DNA from 4 places in the Geomicrobium sp. JSM 1781026 genome. Region 1 is predicted to be linked to each of the others. Evidence: predicted binding sites of a transcription regulator. Region 1 holds the regulator's gene; each other region holds the start of a gene.

Evidence for each region. The regulator LexA, encoded in region 1, represses DNA repair genes until DNA is damaged. The targets are predictions, from matches to a motif close to CGAACATATGTTCG.
Region 2: dinB (DNA polymerase IV) is a predicted target of LexA. The motif match lies at 6,011-6,024, and genes of this name have one in related genera.
Region 3: ACE1TF_RS00615 (YhjD family protein) is a predicted target of LexA. The motif match lies at 2,759-2,772, and genes of this name have one in related genera.
Region 4: ACE1TF_RS15475 (DNA polymerase IV) is a predicted target of LexA. The motif match lies at 5,375-5,388, and genes of this name have one in related genera.

Annotation. Positions count from the first base shown of each region.
Region 1 is NZ_JBHFQF010000001.1:562,491-570,050, forward strand. It holds gene hflX (GTPase HflX) at 1-261, shown strand, start outside; gene ACE1TF_RS02785 (methionine gamma-lyase family protein) at 277-1,524, shown strand; gene ACE1TF_RS02790 (MerR family transcriptional regulator) at 1,645-2,028, shown strand; gene glnA (type I glutamate--ammonia ligase) at 2,117-3,466, shown strand; gene ACE1TF_RS02800 (SOS response-associated peptidase) at 3,581-4,246, opposite strand; gene lexA (transcriptional repressor LexA) at 4,555-5,202, opposite strand; gene ACE1TF_RS02810 (hypothetical protein) at 5,351-5,515, shown strand; gene ACE1TF_RS02815 (DUF896 domain-containing protein) at 5,675-5,899, shown strand; gene tkt (transketolase) at 6,050-7,560, shown strand, end outside.
Region 2 is NZ_JBHFQF010000001.1:252,190-259,749, forward strand. It holds gene ACE1TF_RS01240 (response regulator transcription factor) at 1-287, shown strand, start outside; gene ACE1TF_RS01245 (sensor histidine kinase) at 280-1,731, shown strand; gene ACE1TF_RS01250 (MATE family efflux transporter) at 1,781-3,124, opposite strand; gene ACE1TF_RS01255 (YkyA family protein) at 3,407-4,063, shown strand; gene ACE1TF_RS01260 (putative glycoside hydrolase) at 4,067-5,482, shown strand; gene dinB (DNA polymerase IV) at 6,063-7,169, shown strand; gene ACE1TF_RS01270 (recombinase family protein) at 7,236-7,560, shown strand, end outside.
Region 3 is NZ_JBHFQF010000001.1:124,894-132,453, forward strand. It holds gene mgtE (magnesium transporter) at 1-264, shown strand, start outside; gene ACE1TF_RS00605 (aminotransferase-like domain-containing protein) at 420-1,625, shown strand; gene ACE1TF_RS00610 (YwaF family protein) at 1,650-2,387, shown strand; gene ACE1TF_RS00615 (YhjD family protein) at 2,345-2,722, opposite strand; gene ACE1TF_RS00620 (IDEAL domain-containing protein) at 2,967-3,284, shown strand; gene dcd (dCTP deaminase) at 3,371-3,901, shown strand; gene allB (allantoinase AllB) at 3,964-5,367, shown strand; gene nfsA (oxygen-insensitive NADPH nitroreductase) at 5,364-6,101, shown strand; gene fabG (3-oxoacyl-[acyl-carrier-protein] reductase) at 6,124-6,864, opposite strand; gene ACE1TF_RS00645 (hypothetical protein) at 6,987-7,538, opposite strand.
Region 4 is NZ_JBHFQF010000008.1:197,404-204,963, forward strand. It holds gene ACE1TF_RS15455 (MFS transporter) at 1-441, shown strand, start outside; gene ACE1TF_RS15460 (DNA glycosylase AlkZ-like family protein) at 422-1,483, opposite strand; gene thiD (bifunctional hydroxymethylpyrimidine kinase/phosphomethylpyrimidine kinase) at 1,550-2,377, opposite strand; TPP riboswitch at 2,452-2,553, opposite strand; gene cls (cardiolipin synthase) at 2,643-4,091, shown strand; gene ACE1TF_RS15475 (DNA polymerase IV) at 4,101-5,339, opposite strand; gene ACE1TF_RS15480 (ABC transporter permease) at 6,156-7,274, opposite strand; gene ACE1TF_RS15485 (ABC transporter ATP-binding protein) at 7,271-7,560, opposite strand, start outside.

The DNA of each region.
Region 1 (7,560 bases):
GTGTCAGGTAATGCCCCGCGAATCGAAGTTAGTGCGAAAACCGGCAGAAATATCGAGGAGCTTTTGCTTTTATTGGAGAAGCAAATCATCTCTTTTATGGAACCGTACGAACAAGTGGTTCCTGCTGGAGATGGGAAGCGGTTGTCTCGGTTAAAAAGTACAACGATTGTTCAAGAGGAAGATTTTGATGAACAAACGGAGAGTTATTTCGTGAAGGGTTATGCACGCTCACAAAATCGCTACGTGAACAAAGACAACTAAAGGAGACAAAAGAGAATGACAGACCAAATTCAGACGTGGGAGCGAGAAATCAATATTGACCTCTCTGACATCTATACACAAATCGACCAAACGAGTGAACGAAATGTAGCGAAAGTGTTGGATGCCTTTCAAGAGGCGGGAATTTCAAAGCACCATCTCGTAGGTTCGGACGGTTATGGGTATGACGACGAGGGGAGAGAAAAGCTTGAGCAAGTGTACGCCCAGATCTTTGGGATGGAAAGGGCGCTTGTACGTCCGCATTTCGTGTCGGGAACACATGCCATTAGCGCAGCTTTGTTCGGGAACATGAGGCCAGGGGAACAATTAGTGTATGCTAGCGGCGATCCCTATGAAACGATGCAATCGGTTTTAGGTTTAACAGGCGACGAGGTTGGGAATTTCAAAGAGTATAATATGGACACGCACGTCGTTCCCCTCAAAGAAGGACGCATTGATCTTTCCTGTGTAACAGCTGCAATTTCTGAAAAAACGAGCTGGGTAGTCATTCAACGTTCCTCGGGTTACGATTCCCGCCCATCCATTACTTTGGACGAGCTTGGTGCGTACATTTTGCACATTAAAACCCATCACCCGCACGTGAACGTCTTCGTGGACAATTGCTACGGGGAGTTTGTAGAAACTGAAGAACCAGGGGATGTTGGAGCGGATTTGATTGCAGGTTCCCTCATTAAGAACCCAGGTGGGGGCATTGCCAAAACCGGTGGTTACATCGCCGGAAAAGCTCGATTCGTCGAACGGGCAGCCTCTCGTTTAAGTGCGCCTGGAATTGGAATTGAAGCTGGGGCAACCGGTCCGTTTTTACATGACGCCTTTTTAGGTGTATTCATGGCGTCAACTGTCGTCGCCGACGCCGTAAAAGGAGCACATTTTACAGCCGCTATGTTGGAGAAGGCGGGCTTTCATACCACTCCTAGCTCAATGACAAAGCGAACGGACTTAATCCAAGCGGTTCATTTTGGTGAAGAGCGCGCAATGGTGAGCTTCTGCCAGAGCATTCAGCAGAATTCACCGGTAGATGCCCGCGCATTACCGGTCCCAGGTCCGCTTCCGGGTTATGATGGCAACGTCATTATGGCAGCTGGGACATTCGTGCAAGGGGCAAGTATTGAACTTAGTGCGGATGGACCTGTGGCAGAGCCTTACACCGCGTATGTTCAAGGGGGCCTTTCTTTCGCTCACGTAAAGATTGCGGTGAAACGGGCACTTGCAACGATGTTGCACCACTCATGTCAAAAAAGTTAACATAAATTGATTAAAAAAGTTGACATGAAATTTTGTATCTCTTAAACTAAGTAATATATTCATAGATACAACGTAATATTTTCACGGATCACACGTGCTGATCTTGAAAGGAGCAAACAATTGGAGCAAAGTGAACGACTGCACATGCCTTTGTTCTCGATCCGTATCGTGAAGGAATTAACAGGCCTTACGCCAAGACAAATTCGCTATTATGAAACACACGGGTTTGTAAGACCGGCAAGGACGGATGGCAACCAGCGGCTTTTCTCTTTTGCGGATGTCGATGTTCTCCTTGATATCAAGCAGCTCACCGATCGCGGCGTGAACATGGCAGGCATTAAGGAAATGATGAAAGAACAAGAAGCAGAGCGCGAGAAAGAAGTGCGTGAGCGTGAAGAACTAAAAAAGCTTCGTGAACGGTTGAAGCGAGAAGCAGTGAATCATCCAAACGAAACGAAAGCAAGCATGATTCAAGGGCAACTGTCTCACTTTTTTAGATCATAATTCGGTATTACCTTCTCCACATACACTTTGTGGGGAAGTCACATACATTGCTTTTTGAATTATTAAACGAAAAGGGGAATGACGAAACATGGCAAAGTATACGCGAGAAGATATTGCGCGACTGGCAAAAGAAGAAAACGTAAAGTTTATTCGACTGCAATTTACTGACCTTCAAGGGACGATTAAAAACGTTGAAATCCCGGTTGATCAGCTTGAGAAAGCGTTAGATAACGAAATGATGTTTGACGGGTCTTCAATTGAAGGATTTGTTCGTATTGAAGAGTCAGATATGTACTTATATCCGGACCTTGATACTTGGGTCATTTTCCCTTGGACGCCGGAAAAAGGCAAAGTTGCTCGTCTCATTTGTGACATCTATGAGCCAGGTGCACCAGGCGAAGAACCAAAACCGTTTGAAGGCGACCCGCGTGGCATTCTAAAGCGTGTACTCAAACAGGCAGAAGAGCTCGGGTTTACCGACTTTAACATTGGACCTGAACCAGAATTTTTCCTCTTCAAAAACGATGAAAAAGGCGAGCCGACGATGGAGTTGAATGACAAAGGTGGATACTTTGACCTTGCTCCGACAGACTTAGGTGAAAACTGCCGTCGTGACATCGTACTTGAACTCATGGATATGGACTTCGAAATCGAAGCATCTCACCATGAAGTAGCACCAGGACAACATGAAATTGATTTTAAATATGCCGATGCAATCACTACTTGTGACAACATCCAAACGTTCAAACTAGCCGTAAAAACGATTGCTAGAAAGCATGGCTTGCACGCGACATTTATGCCAAAACCACTATTTGGTGTAAACGGCTCGGGGATGCACTGTAACATGTCTTTATTCAAAGGAAAGACGAATGCTTTTTACGATGAGAGCACGCCTTCCCAATTGAGTGAAACAGCGATGCAATTCTTAGCTGGGATTCTCGATCACGCCAAAGCGTTCACAGCAATTACAAACCCAATCGTGAACTCTTACAAGCGTCTTGTTCCAGGCTATGAAGCGCCGGTATACATCGCTTGGTCACTACGTAACCGTAGTCCACTTGTGCGAATTCCTTCTTCTAGAAAAGCGAGCACAAGAATTGAAGTGAGAAGCCCAGACCCATCTGCCAACCCATACTTGGCAATGGCCGCACTGCTTGCTGCAGGTCTTGACGGTGTCAAAAGAAAGCTTCAAGCACCAGAAGAAACAGACCGCAACATCTATGTAATGGATGAGCAAGAACTTAAAGACGAAGGAATCGAAGCCCTTCCTGGTAGCTTAAAAGGAGCGCTTGAAGAACTAAAAGCCGACAAAATTCTCGTCGACGCACTTGGCGAGCATGCAATGGAACACTTCGTTGAAGCTAAAGAAATCGAATGGGATATGTTTAGAACCCAAGTTCACCCTTGGGAAAGAGAGCAGTATTTCCAAGCATACTAAAATGGAAAAAGCCTTATCCTTCAGGGGATAGGGCTTTTTTATATGTCTCGTGGAATGTGGTACAGGTTGGCTTGCCCACTAGTTTACTTGAAGAATTAAACGTAATGACTTGACTTATAGCGAGTTCACTAGCTCAGCATCGTTAGATCTTGGGTCGTTCACTCGTGGGGATACTTCGTAAGCAATCATGTCTCCGGCAGGATAGGGTTCTAACATTGGGGTTACCGATTGGGGGTCGGTGTTTGTTGGATCTAGCCAACGATCGAAATCAGCAGGGGAGAGAATGACCGGCATGCGCTCATGGATGTCAGCGACCAATTCGTTTGCTTCTGTCGTAATAATAGCGCAGCTCGTCATCTGTTCTGTGTCGTTTGACCACGTATCCCAAATGCCTGCGAAAGCGAGTGGGTCACCGTTTTTTAATTGGATGTGAAACGGTTGCTTCTTTTTGTTTTTCGTTTGCCATTCGTAAAAGCCAGAGGCAGGAATGATGCATCGCCTCCTTTGAAAGGATTGACGGAAGCTAGGTTTTTCTGTGACGGTCTCTGCTCGGGCATTAATAAGTGGACGGCTAGATTTCTGTTCTTTCGCCCAAGAGGGGATGAGTCCCCATCTGACCGTTTTTAACTGTTCGTACGTACCGCCATGATAAACGCAAAAAATTGATTGAGTCGGTGCGATATTATAGCTTGTTGGTAGTGGGGTATTCTGTCTGTACTTGATGTTAAATAGCTTTTCTAGGGTTTCTAATTGCTCAAAGAATGTAAATCGCCCGCACATGAACGATATCTCCCTTCATCTATTTAGATACCGTTATCGTGCCCAAACCGGCAAATGTGCAAACGCTCGGTTACGTGAGAAATTTTCTTGCATACACTAGATGTAAAAGACACTAAAGGGGTCCGCGTATGCTTGAGTTTGGATTAATTGTGTCACTTATGATCGCTACACCAGGAATTGGAATGCTTAGTGTGATCGGGGTCGCTCTCTATGTGAAAGAACGGAAAAGTAAACAATAAAAACATTATGTAAACTTAAAGCGAAAAAGAAAAAACCTGTGTGTCTACACAGATTATTTCAACAGTTCTTTAATGAATATTTCGCAGTACGCCGGTCACTTTCCCTAGCACAGATACATTATCTAAATAGATCGGTTCCATCGTTTCATTTTCTGGTTGCAAACGAATTTGATTACCTTCCTTGTAAAAGCGCTTTACCGTCGCTTCTTGCTCTTCAGTCATTGCAACGATGATATCGCCATTATTCGCTGTCTGTTGTTGCCGAACAATGACTTGATCCCCGTCCAAAATCCCGGCATCTATCATACTTTCACCGACAATGGTTAGCATGAAAACCGACTCATTCCCAACAAAAGATTCAGGGAGAGGGACGTATTCTTCAATGTTCTCAACAGCCGTAATCGGTTGACCTGCGGTAACTTTACCGATAACGGGTACGTAAGCGGTTGCCGCTGGTGCATTGCTGTTCTCGGTGTATGAAGAGGCGTCTGTCGTTGCACCATCTAATCCTAACACTTCGATTGCGCGAGGTTTTGTAGGGTCACGCCGAATAAAGCCTTTCTTCTCTAATCGTGCTAAATGACCGTGCACAGTAGAGCTTGAAGCGAGACCGACAGCTTCACCGATTTCTCGTACGGACGGCGGGTAACCTTTGCTGCGTACATTATCTTTAATATAAGTAAGAATGCGTTCTTGGCGTGCGGATAACTTTGTCATCGTTTCACCTCATTATCTCTTTCCAATCTTAGGAAAAGCATAGCATACAAAACATGTGTTTGCAAACACTCGTTCTGTTTTTCTTGTTGACAAGAACATTTGTTCCGGTTATGATCGTTATACGAACGTACGTTTTGGAGGGGATCAGATGGTCAAGTTATCAAAAGCACTTATAAAGAGGAAAACGGTAGAAGAGTGGCTCATTATTCTTCTGTTTGGTTTTGCGGTCGCTGTCATGTTGTTTGTAGCCCAAACGTCATTAGCGGCGAGTGAACCCGTCGTTTTAAATCCAGCATTTCTTTCATATAAGTAAAACTAATAACTTTGGCCATCGTTTTACGTGAGGTCTGAAAACAATGACGAACCGGTTAAATTCTTTAAATTATAAATGTTAGGTTTATTTCTTTTGCTGTTCGGGAATATACATACTAACGTGTGAGAACGATGATAAATAACGAAAGGAGGATCCGTGATGAACTCTAGTAAGAAAATCGACCGTATGAACGAACTTGCCAAGCGGGCAAGGACGATGGGGTTAACTCATGACGAAGAGTTCGAACAGCATTCGCTTAGAGATGAGTACTTGAGTAGTCTAAGAACATCTTTTAAGAAGCAATTACAAGCCGTTAAAGTGGTTGATGAGAATGGAAGCGATGTGACTCCTCATTCATTAAAGAAACGAAGGCGTTCCTATTAACAGAATGAATAGCTTAACCCATCAACCTGGACGGTGCATCCAGGTTTTTTCAATGTCATGAACAAACCGCTCTAAAGGTTGTTTTGATGAATAAAACCGTATATCATGGACAAGAGTAGGTTTAATAGGAATGATGGAGAGGATGAACGAGTGTTGAATACAGTAGAAGAAAAAGCAATTAATACGATTCGTACGTTATCCATTGATAGCATTAATCGAGCCAATTCCGGTCACCCGGGGCTTCCGATGGGTGCAGCACCGATGGCGTTTGCATTGTGGACAAGACATTTAAAGCACGAACCAGATAACCCAAACTGGTGGGATCGTGACCGTTTCGTACTTTCGGCCGGACACGGATCGATGCTTTTATATAGCCTGCTTCATCTTAGTGGATATGACTTGAGCATGGATGAACTGAAGAACTTCCGCCAATGGGGAAGTAAAACGCCAGGTCACCCTGAATACGGACATACACCAGGTGTGGATGCAACAACAGGACCTCTCGGTCAAGGCCTTGCAATGGCTGTAGGTATGGCAATGGCTGAATCCCACCTGAGCGCAGTATACAATACATCCAAATATGAGCTGTTTGACCATTACACGTACGCTCTTTGTGGTGACGGAGATGTGATGGAAGGGGTCGCTTCAGAATCCGCATCCCTTGCGGGTCATCTCGGACTTGGGAAGCTTGTTGTTTTGTATGATTCAAATGACATCTCTTTAGATGGAGATTTGAATCGCTCGTTTTCTGAGGATGTAATGGCACGTTACGATGCATACGGCTGGCACACGATTCTTGTAGAAGATGGAAGTGATGTTGATGCCATTGACCGGGCAATTGCAGATGCAAAAGCGGATCCGCGTCCAAGCTTGATTGAAATTAAGACAGTCATCGGTTTTGGGTCCCCGAACAGAGCAGGTACGAATGAAGCTCACGGGAAAGCTCTCGGAGCAGACGAGACTGTACTCGTGAAAGAAAGCTATAAATGGGAGCACGATGAGTTCCATGTGCCTGAGGAAGTGGCTTCATTCTTTGCTTCTTTAAAAGAAAACAATAAAAAGCAGTTTAGCGATTGGGAAAATACATTGGCCGCATACGAACAAGATGAACCAAAAAAAGCAGAAGAACTTCGCGGTGCGTTTGCCAGAGAATGGTTTAATAAAGAAGCGCTTCTAGATCTTCCTGCTTATGAAGTAGGAAAAGATAAGTTGGCTACACGAAAAGCTTCTGGTGAAATGATTAGTGCAATTTCTAAACAAACGGATGCGTTGTTTGGTGGTTCAGCTGATCTTGCTTCTTCTAACAATACGATGATGAACGATCATGACGATTTTACGAAAGAAAATCGTACAGGGAGAAATGTATGGTTTGGAGTTCGTGAATTTGCAACAGCTGCAGCAGTAAACGGTATCGCTCTTCACGGTGGATTACATCCATACGGAGCGACGTTCCTCGTGTTCTCTGACTATATGCGCCCGGCCATTCGTTTGTCGGCATTGATGAACGTACCTTCGACGTTTGTCTTTACCCATGACAGCGTTGCTGTCGGGGAAGACGGTCCAACTCATGAACCTGTCGAGCAAACCTCATCGCTGCGAATGATTCCAAACTTGAATGTTCTTCGCCCAGCAGATGGCAATGAAACTGCAGCAGCATGGCG
Region 2 (7,560 bases), 310 kb from region 1:
ACACTACGTTGCATTTTGGTAGTATCAAGCTCGATCCTGATCGATACCAAGTGTGGGTTGATGGTTGCGAGGTGACGCTGACAACGAGAGAGTTTGAGATCGTAAAGTTATTGCTCATGAATCAAGGCATTGTACTGACAAGAGAGAAAATTGTTGAGCAAGTGTGGGGTTATGACTATTTAGGAGAGACGAGAATGATTGATACACATATTAAAAACGTTAGAAAAAAGCTAGGCATTGATACGATTCAAACTGTGAAAGGCGTCGGTTATAAATTGGATGTTTAATCTCATTAAGCAACTGTCACCGAATCGAATTACGGGCAAACTGTTTCTAATTTCAACAGGTACATTACTTACACTTGCGTTTGTGTTTTATGTAGCCCTTTATTTATTTCTCCCGAGTTTTTATGAACAGTATAAGGTTGCACAAATTGACGAAGCGGTTGACGAATTAGTCGAGCAAGCAGAAGCAAGCCCGTTTCAATCGATTTATGAAGGGATGCAAGAGATTAGTTGGAATCAGAATGTGCATTTTCATCTGCTCGACGAAAACTATACACCGCTACTCTCCTTAAATGCTCGTTCCATTGAGATCGATGGGGGCTTAAACTATCGTGAACGCATTTTAGCCAACCCTGAGCAAATTGAAGGCTTTTCCGATGGGTATTCACGGACGATACCGATTTTAATCGAAGGGCAGCCGTTTTACTTGTACGTGAACGCTTCTTTGCAGCCGGTAAGTGAGGCGACTGAAGCACTGTTTCTCTTTTTGCCCTACATTATTGTGTTTGCGATTGTTTTATCTGTTGGGTTTGCCTATGTGTTCTCTAGACAGATCACAAAACCGCTTCTTCAGCTCAATCAATCCGCTCAATCGCTGGCACAGCTGAACTTCACCGAAAAAATTGACATGAAGCGGAGCGATGAGATCGGTGAATTATCTCAAAGTATTAATCATATGTCTGGGAACTTAGAACAATCGTTGGAACGGTTAAAGTCGGCAAATGAGCAGTTGCAGACTGATATTGAAAAAGAGCGGGCCATCGAAGAGAAGAGAAGAGAGTATTTTTCTGCAGTTTCCCATGAACTGAAATCACCGATTACAATTTTAAAAGGACAGCTTGAAGGCATGCTACACGAAATCGGTCCGTACAAAGACCGAGAAGTGTATTTGGCTAAGTCGATTCAGACGACCGAAGAGATGGAGAGTCTTTTGCAAAATATGATGAAGCTGTCGAAATTAGAAAGAAGCCTGACGAGTATCGAACGACAAGATATTCAACTCGCTTCCCTCATCAATCAGACGTTGGAGCGACTGGAGTACTTCCAATCAGAACGAGAGATTACGGTCGATTGTCAGCTAGAGGACGACGTGTGGGTTCAGTCAAACGAAGAACTCTTATCCAGGATTATGTATAACGTCATTCATAACGGCTTCATGTATTCTCCTCAAGGAGAGCAGATGGTCATTCGAGCTGAAAAGGTTCCTAACGCTTGGGACATTTCAATTGTGAATACAGGCGCAACCCTTTCAGATAAAGACTTAACGGCTGTTTTTGCCCCGTTTTACCGTGTAGAAAAGTCCCGAAACAAAAACAGTGGCGGTAGTGGCGTTGGCTTGTATCTCGTTCAACAAATGGCTGAAGCTTTGTCCTACCCGTACAAATTAGGAAATACTGATGCGGGAGTTCAGTTTACATTAACAGTGCCGGATGTGAAGAAAAGCTAAAGCGATGAGATTCGCAAAATACGAATCTCATCGCTTTCTTGTTCCCTCTTTATTCTTCAGCAAAAATCCGCTTTTGGTCCCACTTTCCGTAGCGGTAGTACAGATAGGCAAATAAACTACCGATGAGAAGGCTTATTCCCATCCCAATTCCGATGCCAATTTCCCCGAATAACGAGGAACAAAGCGCGGTAATGGGGTATCGTAATACCCAAAAGGAGATGATGTTCAATGCAAGAACTTGATACATAGCTCCCGACGCTCTTACGATCCCATTTAATACGAAGTTTATGCCAAGAAACGGATAGCACAAGGCAACGATTTGTAAGTAACGAGTCGCAAACAAAACCGCATCTGGATCTTGGATGAATAAACGCACGCCGTATTCCGCAAACAGCACAATAAACGTCGCAATGGCAAACATAATGACGAGATTATAAAGAACCGCATATTTGGCGAGCGTTCTTACGCGATCCCACTGTTCATCTCCAATGTTTTGACCTGCCATACTATTCACAGCCGTCCCAAGGGCCATGGCGGGAAGCATAATTAAGCTGTCTAAACGTTGAGCAGCGCTAAATCCGGCAACAACATCACTACCAAAGCTCGTCACCACGCTCATAATGGCGGCAACACCTGCCGCGATCACCGACATTTGCAACCCTGAAGGAATGCCGAGTTTTAAGATCAAACCAATTTCTTGTTTAGAGGGCAAGTGTGGCATAGTAAATGGTGCTAGCTTTTTTTTGATGATGTACATAACACCGAACAAAAAGGCAGTACCCTGAGAGGCAAGCGTCGCATAAGCAGCCCCTTCAATGCCCCAGCCAAATCCGCTGATGAACAACGGGTCTAAACCGATGTTTAAAACAACCGCGAGCAATACGATGCGAAGAGGCGTTTTGCTATCGCCGAGCGCACGTAAGATCGTACTAATAAAGGTATACCCAAAAAGAAAGAGAATGCCTAGAAAATTTATGCGCAAATAAGCGTCTGCTGATGCGAGCATAGCTTCAGGCGTGCCGATTAATAAGAGTAACTGCTCACTAAACCAATAGCCGGCAGCACCTACAGACAGGGCAATGAGGGTCATAGCGACAACAAATGCGTTTAAGTATCGTTTTAAGCCGGTTTGGTCATTTTTGCCTCGTTGTTGAGAAAGGATCGTTAACGATGCGTTGTTCAAACCAATGACGAATGAGAGAACGGTAAAGATGATCGTACTGGAAACGGCGACAGCACCGAGTGCATTAGCGCCAAGCAAGTTACCGACCCATAAGCTGTCAGTGATCTGGAATGAGGATTGAAGTAAGTTGGCGAGCATAATGGGCCCAGAAAACAGCAACAACGGCTTAAACAAGGGGCCTTGGGTGAAATCTTGTTGGTGTTGTTTCATACTCGAATTCCTTTCAAACGAAAGCGTTCCATCTAGTATAACCGCTCTCTATGCATTTGTCCTTGTTCATAATTCTACGATAATTGACAAAATCATACATCTAACTCTTCCACTCTTACGAAGGTGCTGATATAATAAATATGGTTTATGATTTCTAAAACTGGCAATTTTTACGTGCCGGTTTTTCTTTTGCCAATAGAGGAAAAAAGATCTAGGAAATCAGGCGCATTTCTAGTAACATTGTCGATAACGCTCAGGAGTAGAAACAGGGAGGAGAAACAAATGAAAAAGATGAACTTGGTGCTTGGTGCTGCTAGTACAGCACTTTTACTTGCTGCATGTAATGGCACGGACGAGCCGAGCAGCACAGAAGAGGCAGGCACGGCATTTGATAGCATAGAGTCGCAACACGAAACGATCATCAATGCAGCTCATAACATTTTGGAACAAGAAAGAGACTTGCAAATTCATTTTGAAGAAGACTTGGCAGATGACGCAAACGGTGCATTGACAGAAGGTTCAGGGCAAGTTGCTGAGAATGTAAGCACTCGTGAGCAGTACTTCAATGAAATTGAAACGGCATACGCTCAAATGGAATCTGACTTGTCCACCGTTGAACTCGTTTTAGAAAACGGGAATGCTGAAGAACTTCCGAGTGATCTTGAAGAAACGGCATCGAGTTTAGCAGATGCTAAAAGCGGTATTTCTTCATTTATCTCACAATATAGTGCCAATCTAGAGCGTCATCAACAATATTTTGATGGGCTAGGAAGCGAAGAAGCCGATTTTCAAATGTTGGCAGATGGCATTGAAACATTAAATGATTCTCATGTCGAAACACTTCCAGCTTGGGACGAGCTAGAAGAAGCGTTACTTACGATTGAAGAAATTCTCGCAGACTTTGAAATGGACGTTGAGGAAGAAGAGGGAGAGGAATAATTCATGAATAAACCTTTGAAACTATCAACTTTATTGTTTGCTGGCTGGTTTGCACTGAGCATTGGGGTGACTGACGTATCTGCAGAAGAAGAGGCTGAAGAAACGGATGCAGATGCTGAAGAAGAAACAGAAGACGATGCAGAAGAAGACAGTGATGAAGCTGAAGATGAAGCAGCAGAAGAAGAACGATTGTTTGATGTTATATCAGAAGAAGATCGACTCTTGTTTCTCCCACGCTTAATACCTGATCGATTTACATACGATAGTGGCATTGAGATTGAGTACCCTCAAGACGGTGTGAGAGGTGTGTATTCTACCGCATATTCAGCAGGCGGGGACCGGTTCGAAACGTTAGTTGATTTACTAGATCGCACCGAATTGAATTCAATGGTTATTGATATTAAAGACGACCACGGAAATATTACTATTGATACGGACTCCGAAGATGAGCGAATCCAAAACAACTCACAAGCCATTATTTCTGATGTTGATGGGATGATGGAAACGCTTGAAGATTCAGAGATCTACCCGATTGCACGGGTTGTTGTTTTTAAAGACCGTGTACTTGGTGAAAGTGAACCTCAACTTTCCTATACCGAGCCAGATGGCTCAATGTGGGAAAACTATGGCGATGTGTTTGTTAGTGCATTCTCTGAAGAAGTTTGGGAGTATAATGTTGAAGTAGCTAGAGAGGCTGCTAAGGCTGGATTTAAAGAGATTCAATTTGATTATATTCGTTTCCCAGAAAACCTCGCATCTAATGAAGATCGCTTGAATTTTGATTACGGTAAATACGGCGATATGGACGTTGAGAGTTCTGAGAAGCGGTTCCAAGCGGTTACAGATTTTGTTGAATACGCTCGTGAAGAACTAAGAGAATATGGTGTGAAAGTTTCTGTAGATATTTTCGGTGAACCCGTTCGTCTTCCTGACGGTGCACCAACAATTGGTCAAGATTATCAACGAATTGCAGAGCACGTTGACATTATCTCTGCCATGCCTTATCCAAGTCACTGGGGTGTTGGGCATATTGAAGGAATTCCAATTCCAGATCTGGAGCCATACAATGTTATGGATTGGTTTTCACAATTGGAAAACGATGTTTTAGGTGAATTGGATAACCCACCGGTTTCGAGACCGTGGCTTCAAGACTTTACAGCTTCCTATCTTGGATCTGGCAATTATATGAACTACGGGGTAGCTGAAGTTGAAGCGCAAATTCAAGCGCTGTATGACAACGATATTTACGAGTTCCTCCTTTGGAATGCGGGTAATTCGTATACTGAAGGCGTCGATTATACGCTCGGTCGCGACATTGAAATTGCGGGTGCTGATGAGAAGGCAGAGCGTGAAGATGAAGAAGTTGATGAAGAAGATAGTGATGAGGACTCTGACGACGAGGACGAAGATGAGGAATAAATGAATAAGCGACCCCAATCGGGGTCGCTTATTTTTTCGGATCTACACTAAATGTTAGGTTATTGTTCTATATATAAGTTGAACGAAAGAAGTTCTTCAAGAACCAATGGGTGGCTTCGTAAAGTGGAAACTGTGCTTGAGTTGCGGCTGAACGGTTCTCAAGTTAAGGGAAATCGTTGGAAAAGCGGTATAATATTGTAAACTCGGTGACAGATCACCGGGTCATGTGTACATCCCCGCCCCGAAGTCCCAACAAGCTGTCGGTACGAGCGGCGCCGAACCGGGTCCGAATTGGCTTCGGCCGTGCTGGGACCGACAGGGTGCTCCCTTATGGGCATTGAATCTCTTCTCCAGTTGGAACAAACTGCGCAGGAGTTTAGCGCAGTGAGCGCCAAAAGCGAAAAACTAGGCAAACTAGCACCGCGCTCCCCCTCCAATCCAACAGCGTGAATTAAAAAAATCTAAAGTTAACACGATATAGAACCGGAAGTGAAATGTTCATGTGAAGTTCCCTCGTCACTTGAAGAACGATCATACGTTCGCTATAATAAGTGTATATAAAAGTAGGGGGGAAGTAGCCGTGTCGTCAGGAATACAGTTTCCAGAACCTTATCGGGATATTTCACGGAAGATTATTCATATCGACATGGATGCGTTTTTCTCCTCTGTTGAAGAACGAGACGATCCACGGCTAAAAGGGAAACCCGTCATTATTGCGAAGCACCCTCACCAAACCGGGGGAAAGGGCATCGTATCAACGGCGAACTATGAAGCGCGTAAGTTCGGTGTACACTCGGCAATGAGTGCCTTTGAAGCATATGAAAGATGCCCACACGGTGTGTTTGTGTCTGGCAATTATGAAGCGTATCGCGAGGCATCAGCACAAATTCGAAACATTATGCTTCGGTATACAGACCTCGTAGAACCGATGTCCATTGATGAAGCGTATCTTGATGTGACGAACAATAAAAAGAACATTCCAAGTGCGACGGTCGTCGCACGGATGATTCAACGAGACATCTGGAAAGAGACAAAGCTGACGAGTTCAGCGGGTGTTTCCTATAATAAGTTCATTGCTAAAATTGCTTCTGATCAGCAAAAGCCAGCGGGATTAACGGTCATCATTCCTGATGAAGCCGAGGGGTTTCTTCGCCAATTACACGTGGAGGAGTTTCCGGGTGTCGGGCCGAAAACGGCGCAACGTATGCACGAACTTGGAATTTATACAGGAGATGACTTGTATCAGTTAGAGCAGATGGAATTGATCCGTCTTTTTGGTAAAGCGGGCATGTCTTACTATAAAAAGATTCGTGGCATCGATAATAAGCCGATTCGGATTGAACGTGAACGAAAGTCAGTGGGTAAAGAACATACGTATTTTAAAAACTTGTACTCAGAAACTGAAGTGCTAACTCAGCTTCAACGCTTAGCCGATGAGGTAATGAACGCATTAGTTAGGCATGGTAAGAAAGGAAAAACGGTTGTTCTTAAAGTTCGTTACCATTCTTTTGAAACGATTACTAGAAGAGTGAGTGGCAACCGTCACGTGCAAGCCTCTGACGATATATATGAATATGCTGAAGAATTATGGGCAGAGTTAGGGGATGCAGAAAAAGGGATCCGGCTACTCGGCATTACTGTCTCTAATCTTGAAGAAGCAGAGCATGTGCAGATTCCGCTTTTTTAAAGGGCGTTTGAAAAGGACGAGAAACAGGTATGAGACAGAAGTATAGACTAAAGGAGGTATGCGGAATTGATCTATGGATATGTAAATCCTTATAGTCGCGATGAAAAGGGCTTTATTCAGCGACAAATGCTTAAAAATTACGGTGTAGACTTTGTGTTTGAAGAACAAGAATTTGGAAAAGCGGATGAACCAGTTGAGCTCGAGAAGCTAATGGACACTGTAAAGCCGAAAGACACAATCGTTGTCATTAAGCTTTCCTGTTTTGCATCATCGAGTGAACAACTGATCGACAACTTATCAAAGCTACGCGAGCAAGGCGTTCGTTTTATTTCTTTATTTGATGGAATGGATACGAGAAAAAATGGCGAGTTGTACTTAAATATGATTAAAC
Region 3 (7,560 bases), 440 kb from region 1:
ATTGGGATTACCTGTGCGCTTGTGCTCTTAATTATTATCCCGTTCTTTTTCGATGATAGCCTTTATCTAGCTGGAATTGTTGGTGTTTCCTTACTCATTTCTCTTGCAATGGCCGCGGTGGTAGGTTCGGTTGTTCCGCTTATCATTAACAAATTTAAGCTAGATCCAGCCATTGCATCTGGTCCGTTTATTACGACATTTAATGATATTGTGTCCATTACGATTTATTTCTCAATCGCAACGACATTACTTCAATTTCTATAGCAATCATTCACGTGCAGGGATACTCCCTGCACGTTTTTTGGTGGCTGATAACGGTGTGAATCGATTGACTTTTTTGTGAAATGAGCTAAAATAGAAGGACTTTTATAAACATTTTGTGAAAGACATAGGGAGAACACAACTAAGGAGCGACGGAGATGAAATACGCATTTGCTAAACGTGTAAGACACCTACAGTCATCAGCAGTGAGGGACATTTTGAAAATTGTCAACCAAGGCAATGTCATATCGTTTGCGGGAGGGCTGCCTGATGATGATCTTTTTCCAGTAGCAGCGATTGAGGATGCCTTTTCCAGAGCATTATCTAAAGGAAAGAAGGCGATGCAGTATGGGGAGACTGAAGGGTATTTTCCCCTTCGGGAAGTAATCATTGAACGGATGAAAAACAAGGGAATACAAGGGTTTACGCCCGAACATGTATTGCTTACAACAGGCTCGCAACAAGCCATCGATTTGTTTTCACGAATTATGATTGGTCCAGGAGATGTCATCTTCACTGAAGAACCGACGTATTTGGCCGCTCTACAAGTGTTTCAATCATATGAAGCAAAGATCGTACCAATTCGCTGCGATGCGAATGGTATGGACTTAGACGATCTACAAGAAAAAGCGAAAGTATACCGACCGAAAGTCGTTTACGTCGTTCCAACGTTTTCAAACCCTAGTGGTAGAGTTTGGAGTTTGGAACGCAGAGAAGCGTTAGTTCGACTTGCTCACAAGCAGAATTTTATCGTGTTTGAAGACGACCCTTACGGAGATATTCAATATCATGATGCGGGTTACACGCCGATGGCTGCTTTGGATGATGGCTCTCACGTTGTGTACACGAGCACCTTCTCAAAGACAGCTGTTCCAGCGCTGCGTACAGGTTGGATTGTAGGTCCCTACCAAATCATTCGCATGATGGCGCAAGCAAAGCAAGCCAATGATTTGCATTCGAATTCGTTAGCCCATCAAGCCTTGTATGAGCTATGTATGAACTTTGATTTAGATGCTCATATCCAAAAGATTAGTGATCTGTACGGACATCGAAAAAACGTAATGGTCGATGCCATTCGTTCATCTGGATTGAAGACAGCGGAATTTGTTGATCCTGAAGGTGGCATGTTTCTTTGGTTGGAAGTAGACCCGCGTATTAACACCGATTCCTTATTAAAGGAGGCTGTTCGTCGCGGTATTGCCTACGTGCCTGGTGCGCCGTTTTATGCGGGCACGCCTCAATACAATACACTTCGGCTTAATTATACACATGCAACCGATGAACAGATCGGGAAAGGAATGCAAATTATGACGGATCTGTTTGCTGAAGTAGAGGAGGAAGAAGACCTGCAGATTAAAGTCTAGTTCCCTAGATGTGGAGGTTCTAAGGTGTCCTTATTTTCCTATTCACAACCCAGTCCGGACTTTGTTTTGTTCGGCCCTGCACACATCGCCGTTTTTGGCGTGCTTATTCTCGTTTGTGTAATAATCGCTGTTTTTCGGCGTGCCATTCGTAGTCGCCCGACCGTCGATGCAAGTTTTCGCTACGGTCTCGTTGCGCTGTTTGTTCTACTTGAGGCCGTATATCAGATGTGGTACGTCGTGAATGGCGTATGGGGTGCGCACTTTGCTTTGCCTCTTCATTTGAGTAGTATTACGTGGATTACAGCTGTGGTGATGCTTCTTACAACAGGGCAGCGCTGGTTCGAAATTACATTTTTTGCTGGAGTCGGAAGTGCTCTCTTAACCTTAGTTACACCTGATGTTGGGAACTTTGGATTTCCACACTTTCGATTTTTTCATTTCTTCTCCACGCATGCGCTCGTCATTGTTGCTGTCGTGTATATGCTTTTCGTGCATAGAAAGCATGTTTTTCTTCGATCTGTATTTCGAGTGTGGGTGTATTTGAACGTGTATGCAGCAGGTGTGTTTATGGTGAACTGGTTTGTTCCGTACGCCAATTACATGTACTTGATGGAAAAACCTCCAAGTCCGTCACCTTTTGATTGGTTTGGGCCGTGGCCATATTACATTTTTGTGCTTCAAGCGGTGTCACTTGTCGTCTTCTTAATCATGTATGGCGTTTACAAGTTGTTAAAGAAATCCGGTTCGACCCGTTCGCCGTGAAGATAGCGTTCCATGCAGGCGCTCGTCTGTCGCTTTAGGTTCGTGTTCACATAGCGATTTTGTCCTTCGTAGCGTCCGCAAACGTAACCATATTCGGAAAATGTCAAGTCACTGTCAATTTTGTAGACGCGAATCGATCGGGTTTGTTGTTCTTGCTTTAATGTTCGTAAATCTTCATGCACAAGTGCCAGTGCTTCATCAATAAGCGTCAAGTAGGGCTCGTGCAAGCTTAGAGACTGCTCTGCCTGAATGCGAGAGCGTTGAAAAGATTTGCGTACGAGCGGCAAAATAACCGCATAATGAATCAGCGTTAGCTCATCCTTAGTGACAGGCATCATCGCACCTCCTAAACCGAGTATATGCTCAGTATACGAATGTGTGTTCGTGTTTACAACAAGAAAATGCAGGAAGAAGAAAAAAAGCATTCGGTTGATCGGAATGTTCTCTTAAAGAATTTAATAAGATACTAGAAACGTTTTTCAATAAACGTTTGGAATTGTCAAAATTCGGGTATTGACTCTCAAGGACGAACGCTTCATAATACGTAAATAATACGATGAGTTATGGGAGGGAGCAGCAATGGCAGGTTCAACTTACGAGAATGAACTCTTTGAGAAACTGAAAATGATCCGTCAGGGGTACAGGGCACCTAGACAAGTGTTACAGTCGCTATACGCACGTATGATGTTGGAGTATTCTGTATATGAGTTTACAAAGGCTCGCTATGAACGACTCATTGATGAAGCTCTCGATCAAAAAGATGAAGACGCTTTTACGACACTCACAACAAAGTATAATGAATGGATTGTTAAATATCAGACAGGTAACACAATATCCGAGCATGGGTACGAATTAGAATGTAATTTCGAAGACGGGAAACCTCCAATCAGTGGCTGATTTTTCAGCTGCTGGTTTTTTGTTTTTCGCGTCAATATCTAGTATACTAATAATAGAAGAAGTGTCCTCAGGAGGTATAGAATCCGTTGATTTTATCAGATACAACCATTAAGAATATGATGGCTCAACAAGAACTAATGATTGAGCCCATTGACGATGCGCAAATTCAGCCTGCGTCGGTCGATATCCGTCTTGGAAATCACTATTTGAAGATTGATGAGAATGCCATTGAATCGATCTCTTTAGATACTCCCGCGCAATATGTTGAATTTGAAGCAGACGAAGTAATCATCCCCCCGAACTCATTTTTACTCGCAACAACTCGAGAGTACATAAAGCTCCCGAACGACTTAACTGCGTTTGTTGAAGGGAGAAGTTCGATCGGTAGAATGGGATTATTTATTCAAAATGCAGGATGGGTGGACCCGGGCTTTGAAGGGGAGATCACGCTAGAGTTGTTCAATGCAAACCGTTTGCCCATTCGCCTCATCTCAGGGCGAAGAATTGCACAACTCGTATTTGCTCGCATGGACCAGAATGCAGCGTCTCCATATGACGGAAAGTATCAGAAACAAAGAAAAGCCGTCGGTAGCCGTGTTTACAAAGATATTAACTAAAAAGGATGGCCGCTTCTTGATGAAGCGGTTTTTCTTAAATCTGACAGAATGGGGATGAGAATATGTATGATGTACGCATTGAAAACGGCCTGATCGTCACCGGAAACGAAACCTTTCCGGGAACGATCTACATAAGTGATAAGAAGATTGCGGCAGTCACAAGTCCAGATGATGTGCGAGAAGCGGGAGAAGTTATTGATGCCACAGGTCATCACGTACTTCCAGGACTCATTGATACACACGTTCACTCCAGAGATCCAGGACCGACGCATAAAGAGGACTTCTTCACTTCTACACAAGCTGCTGCAGCAGGTGGAATTACAACACTGTTTGAAATGCCGAATACAACACCGCCGGTAAAAGATGCTCCGACATTTGACGCGCAAGTAGAGAATCTTACGGGCAAAGCACTTATTAACTTTGGTTTATGGGGGATTTGCCTCGGACCGCTAAACCGCGAACAAATTCCAGATATGCATGAAAAAGGTGTAATTGGATTTAAATACTTTTGGGGTTACGGCATTCATCAGGAGACGTATCAGCTTCTCTACAATGTTGATGATGCGGATGAGTCGATTATCCAGCCGTTTGATGACGGCGAGGTGTATCAAATGATGAAAGAAACCGCAAAAACGGGACAAGTGTTTGCTGTACACGCAGAGAACCATGAGTTAATCCGGCAATTAAGCGAAGAGAAAGACCCTGAAGATGAATCATACGACGCATTGCTTCGGTCCAGACCAGCAGTTGCAGAAACGCTTACTGTTGATACAGGCATTACACTTGCCAAGGAGAGCGGGGTTCATTTTCATGTTTTGCACGTATCGGCGAAAGAAAGTGTCGAGTCGGTGCGAAGAGCACAAGCAAACGGGCAACATGTGACTGTAGAAACATGTCCTCATTATTTGTTTTTAACGAATGAAGATTATGAATCGGTAGGACGAGATATGAAAATCTTTCCACTCGTTAAAGAGAAGAAAGATCAAGACGCCATTTGGGCAGGAATTCAGGACGGAACGATTACAGTCGTCTGTTCAGACCATGCTCCGCACACAGCGGAAGAGAAGTACGCAGGGAAACTGAGTGAAATTCCTGCAGGGATGTGTGGAGTGGAGACGTTAGCTCCACTCATGCTAAACGAAGTAAACACTGGACGGTTGACGATCAACCAAATCGTACAGCTTTTGAGCGAAAATCCAGCAAGGCTGTATGGCATTTCGCATCAAAAAGGCACTCTTCAACCAGGAACGGATGCCGATGTAACCATTGTTGATCTAAAGAAGACGAACACTATCCGCAAGGAACACTTGCATAGTAAAAGCAAGATATCTGCTTACGACGGCCGTGAGATTACGGGCTGGCCGGTGCGCACGATTATTGGCGGAAAAACGGTAATGGCAGATGGAGAAATTGTAGACAGTACACCGGCCGGCACGCTCGTAACTCCGAGGAGGAATGCAAAATGAAAGATACAAGAGCACTGATCCAATCTCATCAATCGATCCGTAAATATGAAGATAAACGTGTAGACGATGCCATCATTAAAGACTTAATCGAGTCCGCTCGCTGGGCACCAAGTTCTCACCATGTACAGGCATACACAATCATTCGCGTGACGGACCATGAGAAAAGAAAAGCACTAAAAGAGGTCGCAGGGGGACAACCGTGGGTGGAAGCGGCTCCGGTATTTCTTGTTTTTACCGCAGACTGGCACAAACATAAGATGAATAATGAAAAATGGGAAGCGCCGATGCAGATGGAAGAGACCGAGAATGTGATTGTCGGAGCCGTGGACGTCGCATTGGCTGCACAAAACGTGTTGCTCACCGCACGTTCGTATGGCCTCGGCGGTGTGATGATTGGCGGAATAAGAAATGACCTTCATGAAGTGGCGCGAATTCTGGAATTACCATCGTACACATTTCCAGTCATGGGATTATGCCTCGGCTATCCAGACCAGGATCCAGGGCAAAAACCGAGGTTTCCTGTTGAAGTCGTACTTCATGAAGATCGTTATGAAGCATCCCGCATCCATGAAGGATTGGACCAATACGAGCAAGAGACGAGCGAATACTATAAAAATAGGACCAACGGCAAACGTACCGAAGGTTGGGGAGAGAACATGGCGAACTATCTAAACAAGCCCCGACGTCAACAAGTGACAACCTTCCTAAAAGATCAAGGGTTCACATTGAAATAAGACACATGGCGGTCGTTACATCTTACAATGTAACGCCGCCATCAATACTTAAAATTGTGCCGGTGATGAACTTTGCGTCATCAGAAGCAAGAAAAGCATAGCCGTTTGCGACGTCTTCTGGACTGCCTAGTCGTTTTAACAAGGCGTTTTCTTTCATTTTAGTTAGCACTTTTTCAGGCATCTTATCAACCATAGGTGTTGAGATAAACCCAGGAGCAATCGCGTTTACGCGAACATTATAGCGCGCCAGTTCCTTTGCCCACGTTTTCGTCATCCCATTCACACCCCATTTACTTGCAGCATAATTGGATTGTCCGAAATTGCCAAATGTACCGACGACTGAAGAGGCATTTAAGATCACGCCAGACTGCTTAGCTTTCATGATCTTCGCCGCTGCTTGAGCAACGATAAACACCCCTTTTAGGTTCACGTTCATTACCTGATCCCATTCGTCTTCCGTCATTTTAGTGAGCAGGGCGTCTTGAGTAATACCGGCATTATTAATAACGACGTCAACTGAGCCAAACCGCTCGAGCACACGCTCCATAAGATTGTTCACACTGTCATACTTGCACACATCGGTTTGAACACCAAGTACTTCAGCGCCTGTCTGTTCAAGTTCTAGTACAGCAGATTTCACATCAGCGGCGTTTAGGTCGGCGATCACTACTCGTGCCCCTTCATTGGCAAACTTTAAAGCGGTCGCTCTCCCAATACCTCGTGCGCCTCCCGTAATAATCGTTGTTTTGTTTAATAGTTTCATAAGGATCGTACTCCTCCTATCGTCCGATGAAATGGTAAGCGTTTACATAAATGGATGGCTGTCCGTTTTTTGTGACGAAAAACGAGCATGAAGAACTGAGGTCTTCATGCTCGTTCATTTATTTATGCTTTGTAATAGTTGGCAAATAATTGGTGATTCTTCTCTGATACATCGTAAAAGCCGTTTTGTGTCTTTTTCATTTGCTCTGTGAAATCATCAAAAAGAGGCTGAAGGTCTTCACGATTCTTCTGTTGTTGCGACACGCTTTTCTTCATTGCATCATGCATTTGTTCTTGTGAGCGTGTAAACAATGTGAACATTTCACGATACGGCGTATACGTTAACTGCCCAAAACGATTCGCAACTTCTTCGAAACGTCCATTCCATTGTTCGTACACACGTTTTGCTTCATCGCCACTCGTATTAGCCAGGTTTTCTTTTACTTGGTCGTTCACTTCGTCAGCCCACGCTTTTTGCTCGGTTTGCACTTTATTCATGTTTGTTTGGAATGATTTCCATAAATCTTGTTGTTGTTCCATTGCGCGAAGCGTCAAGTTCTCTGCTTCCTTTTGCGTTGAATACACCATGTGCATGCTGTTTTTCCATGCATCCCATGTTGCATCAATGAACGTAGCAACAGGTTTCTCGGTTTGCTTTTTAGCCGTTGTAGCCATTATTTACTCCTCCTATAAAATT
Region 4 (7,560 bases), on a different contig from region 1:
GGAAGTGTGTATGTACTAAGGATCGCCCTCATCGTCATTTCCATCGGCGTATTTCTAATTAGCGTGTTTACCGGCTTCTCCTTATGGCTCGTTGCAGCAGCTGTATTTGTCGCATACATCGGTTTTCCACTGCTGCAAAGTGCAACCGCAAACCTTCTATCCACATTGCTTGATCGGCAAACGACAGGCATTGGCATGGGGCTGTTTAACTTATGTAACTTCATATCGGGTGCGTTTAGCAGTGCAATTTTCGGGAGCTTGCTTGACACTACGAGCGTGACGTATTCAATTAACCCGTTGAATCCTCACGGACCTCATTCGATTTATAGCAACCTTTACTTTGCGCTCTCCCTCATTGCCGTCGTTGCACTCGTCTTGTTTCTTTGGATTTATTATGATCGATCTAAAAAAACGACTACGACTAGCGCTCCGCTGTCGTAATCGTCAATTCCCGCGCACCGAGCGATTGGGCGAATTTCTCAAGGGCGGAAACGACCATGTCGTTTTCGCCCACACCTTCATACGTCGTCATATAAAGTCGACCGTTTGCCCGGTCAAAATAAGGATCAACCTTGCCAATGAGCGTGTCTCCGACGAGAACCGGCATCGTATAGGGACCGTACATTCTTTTCGTTTTCGGAACATAGATTTCCCATCGGTAGAAAAAGTCAAACAACTCCTCCACCCGTTCCCTTCGCCACAACAAGTTGTCCAATGGGGATAGGAAGCGTACGTGTTCATGAACGTCCGCGTGTTCACAAGCGACAAGTTGCTCAGCGTCTGCTTCCAGCACATAATACGGGCGGTCTACCCCCTCGATCTGCACTTCAAAGAGCTCACGCTTTCTTTTGCGTTCGGCTAACGTTTCTTTACGCGCCTGCGCATTTAACTTTTGCCAACCTAGTCGCGGATCTCTCGCGTCAAACAACCGGTACGCCCGCAAATATTTGTCCATAAGCAAGGCGTCTGCTTCTTCGATGCTAATCATGTCTGCTTCTTTTTGAATCGCTTCGGGAATCCACTGATCTGTTCGGGCATAATGCCGAATTGACTTTTCCCGGCCACTCACTTGAATGTCACCACATTCAAATAAAATGCGTAACGCATGGGTCGTTTCTTTCGTTGACGCACGTGTTGGATGGTCCCAACCGCCGACGACTTTTCGCTCCGCCAAAAATGCCGTTGCGGGAAGAGGTCCTTCCTGCTGGAGTCGATCCAAAATATCTGCAATCGATTCGCGGTAGTTTCCCCGCTCTCCCCGCCATTGTTCTTGTAAACGCACCCGCTTTCCTTTTAACAACGGGTAATCTTTCATCGGTAACAGGCACGCTGCATTTGCGAAGTATTCAAACGCACGCTTTTCACCTAAAGCATCTGTATAATTCGTCACACTGTATTCTTTTATTCGATTCATTAACACAAGGTGATGGTTCTTTTCAACGACACTGACAGGATCCAATTGTACCGCTTCGAGTTGATCCAATACGTCATCAACGCTTCCGAGTGGTTTCGGGAGAAGCGACTGAACTAAAAAACGCCTTGCTGCGTGCTACTTACTCCAATGTCTGCCATCACGCTTCCTCATTTCTTCCCAGCGATGCCCCCAATGATTGGTCGGCCCTTGACCTTGTCCGAGCTCCAACGGATTGGAAATGGCACTCGTAATAAAGGTTTTCCCACGAGTGATACTCTCTTCCATGTCTAACCCTTCAGCAAGGCCAGCTGCAATTGCAGCTGCATACGTACAGCCACTTCCGTGTGTATGCACCGTATCAAACCGTTTCGCCGTATATTTTTTGAATGCGTGCCCATCATACAAATAGTCATCGGCTTCTCCTTTATAGTGCCCTCCTTTAATGAGAGCAGCGCGACAGCCGTATTCTTCAACGAGCATTTTCCCTGCTCGCTTCATGTCTTCTACGGTTGTAATTGTAAGTCCTGTTAACGCTTCAGCTTCTGGCAAGTTCGGAGTCACAACTGTTGCAAGAGGCAATAGCTGTTCTCTAACCGCCTTTCTGGCGTCTTGAGAAATAAGCTCATGGCCACTTGAGGCAACCATGACGGGATCGAGCACGAAATGATTTACATCATATTCTTGGAGCTTCTTTGCGACAAGCGCAATCACCTCTGGGTTTGATAGCATTCCTGTTTTCACAGCGTCAGGGCGAATATCGTCAAACACGACATCAATTTGGCTTTCGACGAAATCAAGATCCATATCGACAAATGAAAACACACCGGTCGTATTTTGGCTCACAACGGACGTAATGACGCTCATGCCAAATACACCTAGCTCCTGAAAGGTTTTCAAGTCCGCTTGAATCCCCGCTCCACCTGTTGGGTCTGTTCCTGCAATCGTTAATGCTTTTGAAATCATTCGTTATCCTCCAATACTATAGATGCGCAAAAAAGAAAAAGCCCCTGAACGCACAGGAGGCTTGACACATACTACACAATCGTCAGCCACTTTCCTCCGCCGTTTTTCGGATCAGGTTCAAAGGGTTTCCGTTTAAACATCTCTCAGCGCTTACTCGCGCACCCCTAGTGGTATATTTTCATCCATTTTAGCATACATCTTTTAGGATGTGGCAATCATTACATGGTACGATATGGATGAACATTGGCTCATAAGGAGGTTGTTAATGGATATACTGCCGATTATTCTTAGTTTACTCGTTTTTTTGAATATGATTCTTGCAGCAATCATTGTATTTATGGAGCGCAAAGACATCCATGCAACATGGGCCTGGTTATTAATCTTAATGTTTCTTCCCTTTATCGGATTTGTTTTATATCTTATACTCGGCCAAAACTTGAGCCGAAAACGGCTTTTCAATTGGGATGGCATTGAGAAGATTGGCCTTAAAGACAGTATCGATGCACAGCTTCGCACACTTGAGGACAACACGTTTGCCTTTCGTAATGAAACCGAACAAAACAACAGCAACTTAATTACGATGCTCTTGCGCAGTGACGGAGCATTGCTTACACAAAACAATGATATTGACGTGTTTACTGATGGCGTTGACAAGTTCTCTGAGCTTCTAGCAGACATTGCGACCGCCAAAAATCATGTGCACATGCAGTATTACATCTTCCGAAATGACTTAATCGGGAAGCGGATCATTCATTTGCTCACCGAAAAGGCTCAAGCTGGCGTGCGTGTGCGCATTCTGTACGACGATATGGGTTCAAGAAAATTAGCACGAAAACATTTTCGTGAACTGATCGACGCAGGTGGCGAAGTTGGGGTATTCTTTCCTTCGCGTATTCCCTATATGAATTCCCGACTAAATTATAGAAATCACCGAAAAATCGTCGTCATTGACGGGAGTATCGGTTACGTCGGGGGATTTAACGTTGGTGACGAATACCTAGGCCGCACGAAAAAATTCGGGTATTGGCGTGACAGTCATCTTCGGATCCGAGGCTCCTCAGTTAAAGCCTTGCAGACCCGGTTCATTCTTGACTGGAACCAAGCATCAAAGGCTCATGAAATTCATTATGATGATCTTTATTTTCCTCCCGTCAAATCAAGGGGTGACATTGCCGCACAAATCGTTTCTAGTGGTCCAGATACAGAAGCTGAGGAAATTAAAAATGGTTACATTAAGCTCATCACTTCTGCACGAGAATCGGTTTATATTCAGACGCCTTACTTAATCCCTGATTCAAGCCTGCTTGATGCGCTTCGAATTGCGGCTCTTGCTGGTAAAGACGTTCGCATTATGATCCCAAATAAGCCGGACCATATCTTCGTCTATTGGGCAACGTACTCTTACATGGGTGAACTATTAAAAACTGGCGTCCGCTTTTTCATCTACGATGCTGGGTTTATTCATGCCAAGATGATTGTCGTTGACCGAAGTGTCGGCTCCATCGGAACCGCAAACATCGATGTGCGCAGCTTCCGATTGAATTTCGAAGTGAATGCTTTCATGTATCACGCAGCATTAGGTGAGAAGCTGGCCGCCATCTTTGAGAACGACCTCCTTCACTGCTCAGAAATGACCGCTCAACGTTATCATGATCGTAGCCTTTATATTCGCTTTAAAGAATCTGTCAGTCGTCTGTTGTCTCCAATTCTTTAAAACGCTTCTTTATTTATAGTGACCGCCCAGTTTTTGTGAACGAATTAATGCTTGCCCGCCTTCGGTCAATGATACTGCCCGTAATACAGTCGCGGACCCGTAGCGGTTTTTCAGCCCGTCGATCGTGAAATTCAAACGCTCGCGGTCGACATCGTCTGTAAACAAGCTGAGCTGTCTCGCCTCATCGCTCACGAGCCCATCTAACCCAATACCTAAGCTACGAATGGCGTCACGATTCCAATGGGTCAAAAACAGTTGTTTGGCGGCCCGGTAGATGACACCTCCGTCATTCGTAAGCTCAGGCAACTTCACTTGACGGTGAAACCCAGACGGCATTTGAAAATGATTGTGCCCGCGGGCGCCCATCGTTACCGTTCCTCCAAGACACCCGTTCGCTCTCACGCGCCGCGCAACTTCATCCGCAAGTTCCATAAGCACCGTATGAATATCATCCCAACTTCGATAGTCTTTCGGTAACGTCATATGATGACCAATCGCTTTTCTCCGGACGTGCGTATCCAGCTTGACCGGTGATTCGTCTTCACCATGCGCGGTGCGCCAAAGGAGCTCCCCATTGATGCCCCACCGCTTCTTCATATCCGTAAGCTCAGCACCAGCAAGCTGCCCAATTGTGCGGATGCCCATATCGCGAAAGTGCTTCCCCATTCGCTTCCCTACGCCAAATAGTGAATCGATTGGTAGCGGCCACAGCCGTTGCTGCAAGTTCTCAGGATGCAAAAAGAAAATTCCGCCCGGTTGCTTTTTGGAAAAATGGTCGCACGCCATCTTCGCCATCACTTTATTCGGGCCGATTCCTACTCTTGCAACCATCCCGGATTCTCTCCTCACCTTTGTGATCACTTCTTCGGCAAGATCTTCCGGGCTGCAATTGTGACGGTGAATCGCATCCGTCATATCGACAAAAATCTCGTCAATGCTGTACGGTTCCACTAAATCTGTGTACATTTCAAGCGAACTGGCGATGGCGACGGACACATCTAAGTACAGTTGCATGCGTGGCTTGAGCACAACTAAATGAGGACATTTCATCTCCGCTTCCCAGAGCGCCTCGGCAGTCTGAACGCCCCATTTCTTCGCAACCGGACAGGCCGCAAGAATAACCCCACTGCGGATCTTCGGGTCACCAGCAACGACGACCGGCTTGTCATCCAAATCCGGGCGAGACAGCTTCTCCATGTTGGCAAAAAACGATTGCATATCGATGAGAAATACGACACGATCTTTCATGATGACTCACCCCACCTTTGATATATACAGTATACCAAACGTACGTTCTTATCACACTAGAAAATTTTATGCGATCATACACCGACAGAGTGGGGGAGGATAAGGCGCTCGGGCGGAAGGAGCGGGTGCACATCGGTTGACCTGCGCGCAAGTTTGCTACGGATGGCAGGAAAAGAATGAAGAAAACGAAAACAGGAGAGCTGATCTAAGACTGGGCGGAAGGACAAACGACCGATCTCGCCACGAGCATGGAAACTGTTACCGAGTTCAGGCGAAGCGACAATAACAATAGATGAAATGGGCAACTTGAGCACAGACCTCCGGGCGCGAGAAGCACCGCTGAAAGGGTGACGGGATATCGAGCTGACGACCGTCGGCACCAAAGGTGCCGAAGCCAGAGCGCTGTGAGCAAAGTGCACGGTCGGTGTGCAATACATCTGCGCGCAAGTTGAAGCAAACTGCGATCAAGTTTGCGAGAAACGATAGAAAATGACCCGAAAACGTGTAAACTTGCGCGCAAAATGTAAAAACTAGCGCGCAGATTGCGCGTCCAGACGTAGTGAGCCGCCCGCCAGGAGGCGGGCAACCGAACGCCCTTATCCTGAAAATATCCCAAACCCCATCATAAAGCGGGCTATGGGGGAATTTCTAAGCAAAAGTAGCCATGGTACGACTTGAATCCCCACATAGAAGTCTAAAAATCCAACATAGGCGGGTTTATGTTGGATTTTTGGGTACGTTTCGACTTATCGCCCCTACAAATACCCACATAAAAAAAGCCCACCCTCTTGGTCGGGTGGGCTAACTTCATTAACGTTACACATGACCAAGAGCGTACCGGTCTTTTTGAAACATTTTAATTGCGATCCATAGCACAATTACGGTTGCCACCAAGTTTGAGCCAATCGTGGCAGTGTACTCTGGCAAACCAATGACAGATGTGCCCGCCGTGATGCCATAAATTAAGGCACTCACGTTCAATGCAGGTACAAAGAACATCCAGATCGACCAGCTAGACAACGGCGCTGTAAGTAAATAGATTGGTGCGGCAAGCCAGGCGAACATTACAGGTGTAGACATGTTTTGCGCATCTTTGTACGAAGCGGTTGAGACGCTGATGACGACGAGCAAAGCGGCATTAAGCGCAGCAAAAGCAAGCAGCGATAACGTCAAGAACAGAGCGATCGACAGCAGTTGATCACCGGCAATGATAACCCCACTTTGGTGAAAGGCGTTTGCGAATAGTACAGACCCAGCAAACACAATCACACCACTAATGAAATTAATAACGGTGATGACCACCCATTTCGATATGACAATTTGTGATCTGCGTAGCGGTGCCATTAAGAGTGATTCCATTGTTTGCTTCTCTTTTTCGCCAGCAAACAAATCAACCGCCGCTGGAAAACCTGCCATCAAAACTGTAATGAGCAAGATGAAGGTGAAAAAGTAAGCAACGGACGGAACCGAACGCTCATCAACTCCGATCGGCTCACTGTCCCAATTGTAGACCGTCAACTGTTCCTCACTCAGTCCGGCAGACTGAAGAACGTCACTGCGATGAGTTGCTTCATACTGCTCCCAAACATTCATCAGCTCTCGTTCCACATGAGAAACAACCGGACTCGCATAGTCCCCTTTCGCGGTGAGTTGCTCCTCATCGGCTTCAACCCACAAGTCAATATCACCATCTTCTAACAACGCTTCACCACGGTCCGTTTGTAAGAAGTGCCAATCCTCGTGGGACTGCTGCAAAGCTTCAGAAAGTTCATCATCCAAATCCGGATCGAGACCGACAATAACATCATCTGTCCCAGCGCCGCCTAAAAAGAAAATCATGACAAATACGAGAAGTACGGGCGCAAAAACACTCAGCAGGAGCGTACGCTGATCGCGGAGCGCATCCTTCATTTCTTTTTTTATAATCGCGATCATTTCACACGACCTCCTCTAGCCAAGGTCGCCATCATGATCATATTCAAATTATCTGTTTCTTCGTGAGCGTATAATTCCTCCATCGATCCGTGGAAAAGCAACGACCCTCGATGTAGGATCATGACACGATCACAAAGCATTTGTACTTCTTCCATGAGATGGGTGGAAAAAACGATCGTCCGTTGTTCACTTTTGAGCTGTAGCACCTTCTCACGGAACATGTTTGCGGACGTGATGTCCAGTCCTGTCGTCGGTTCGTCAAACAGATAGAAGGACGGGCTATGTA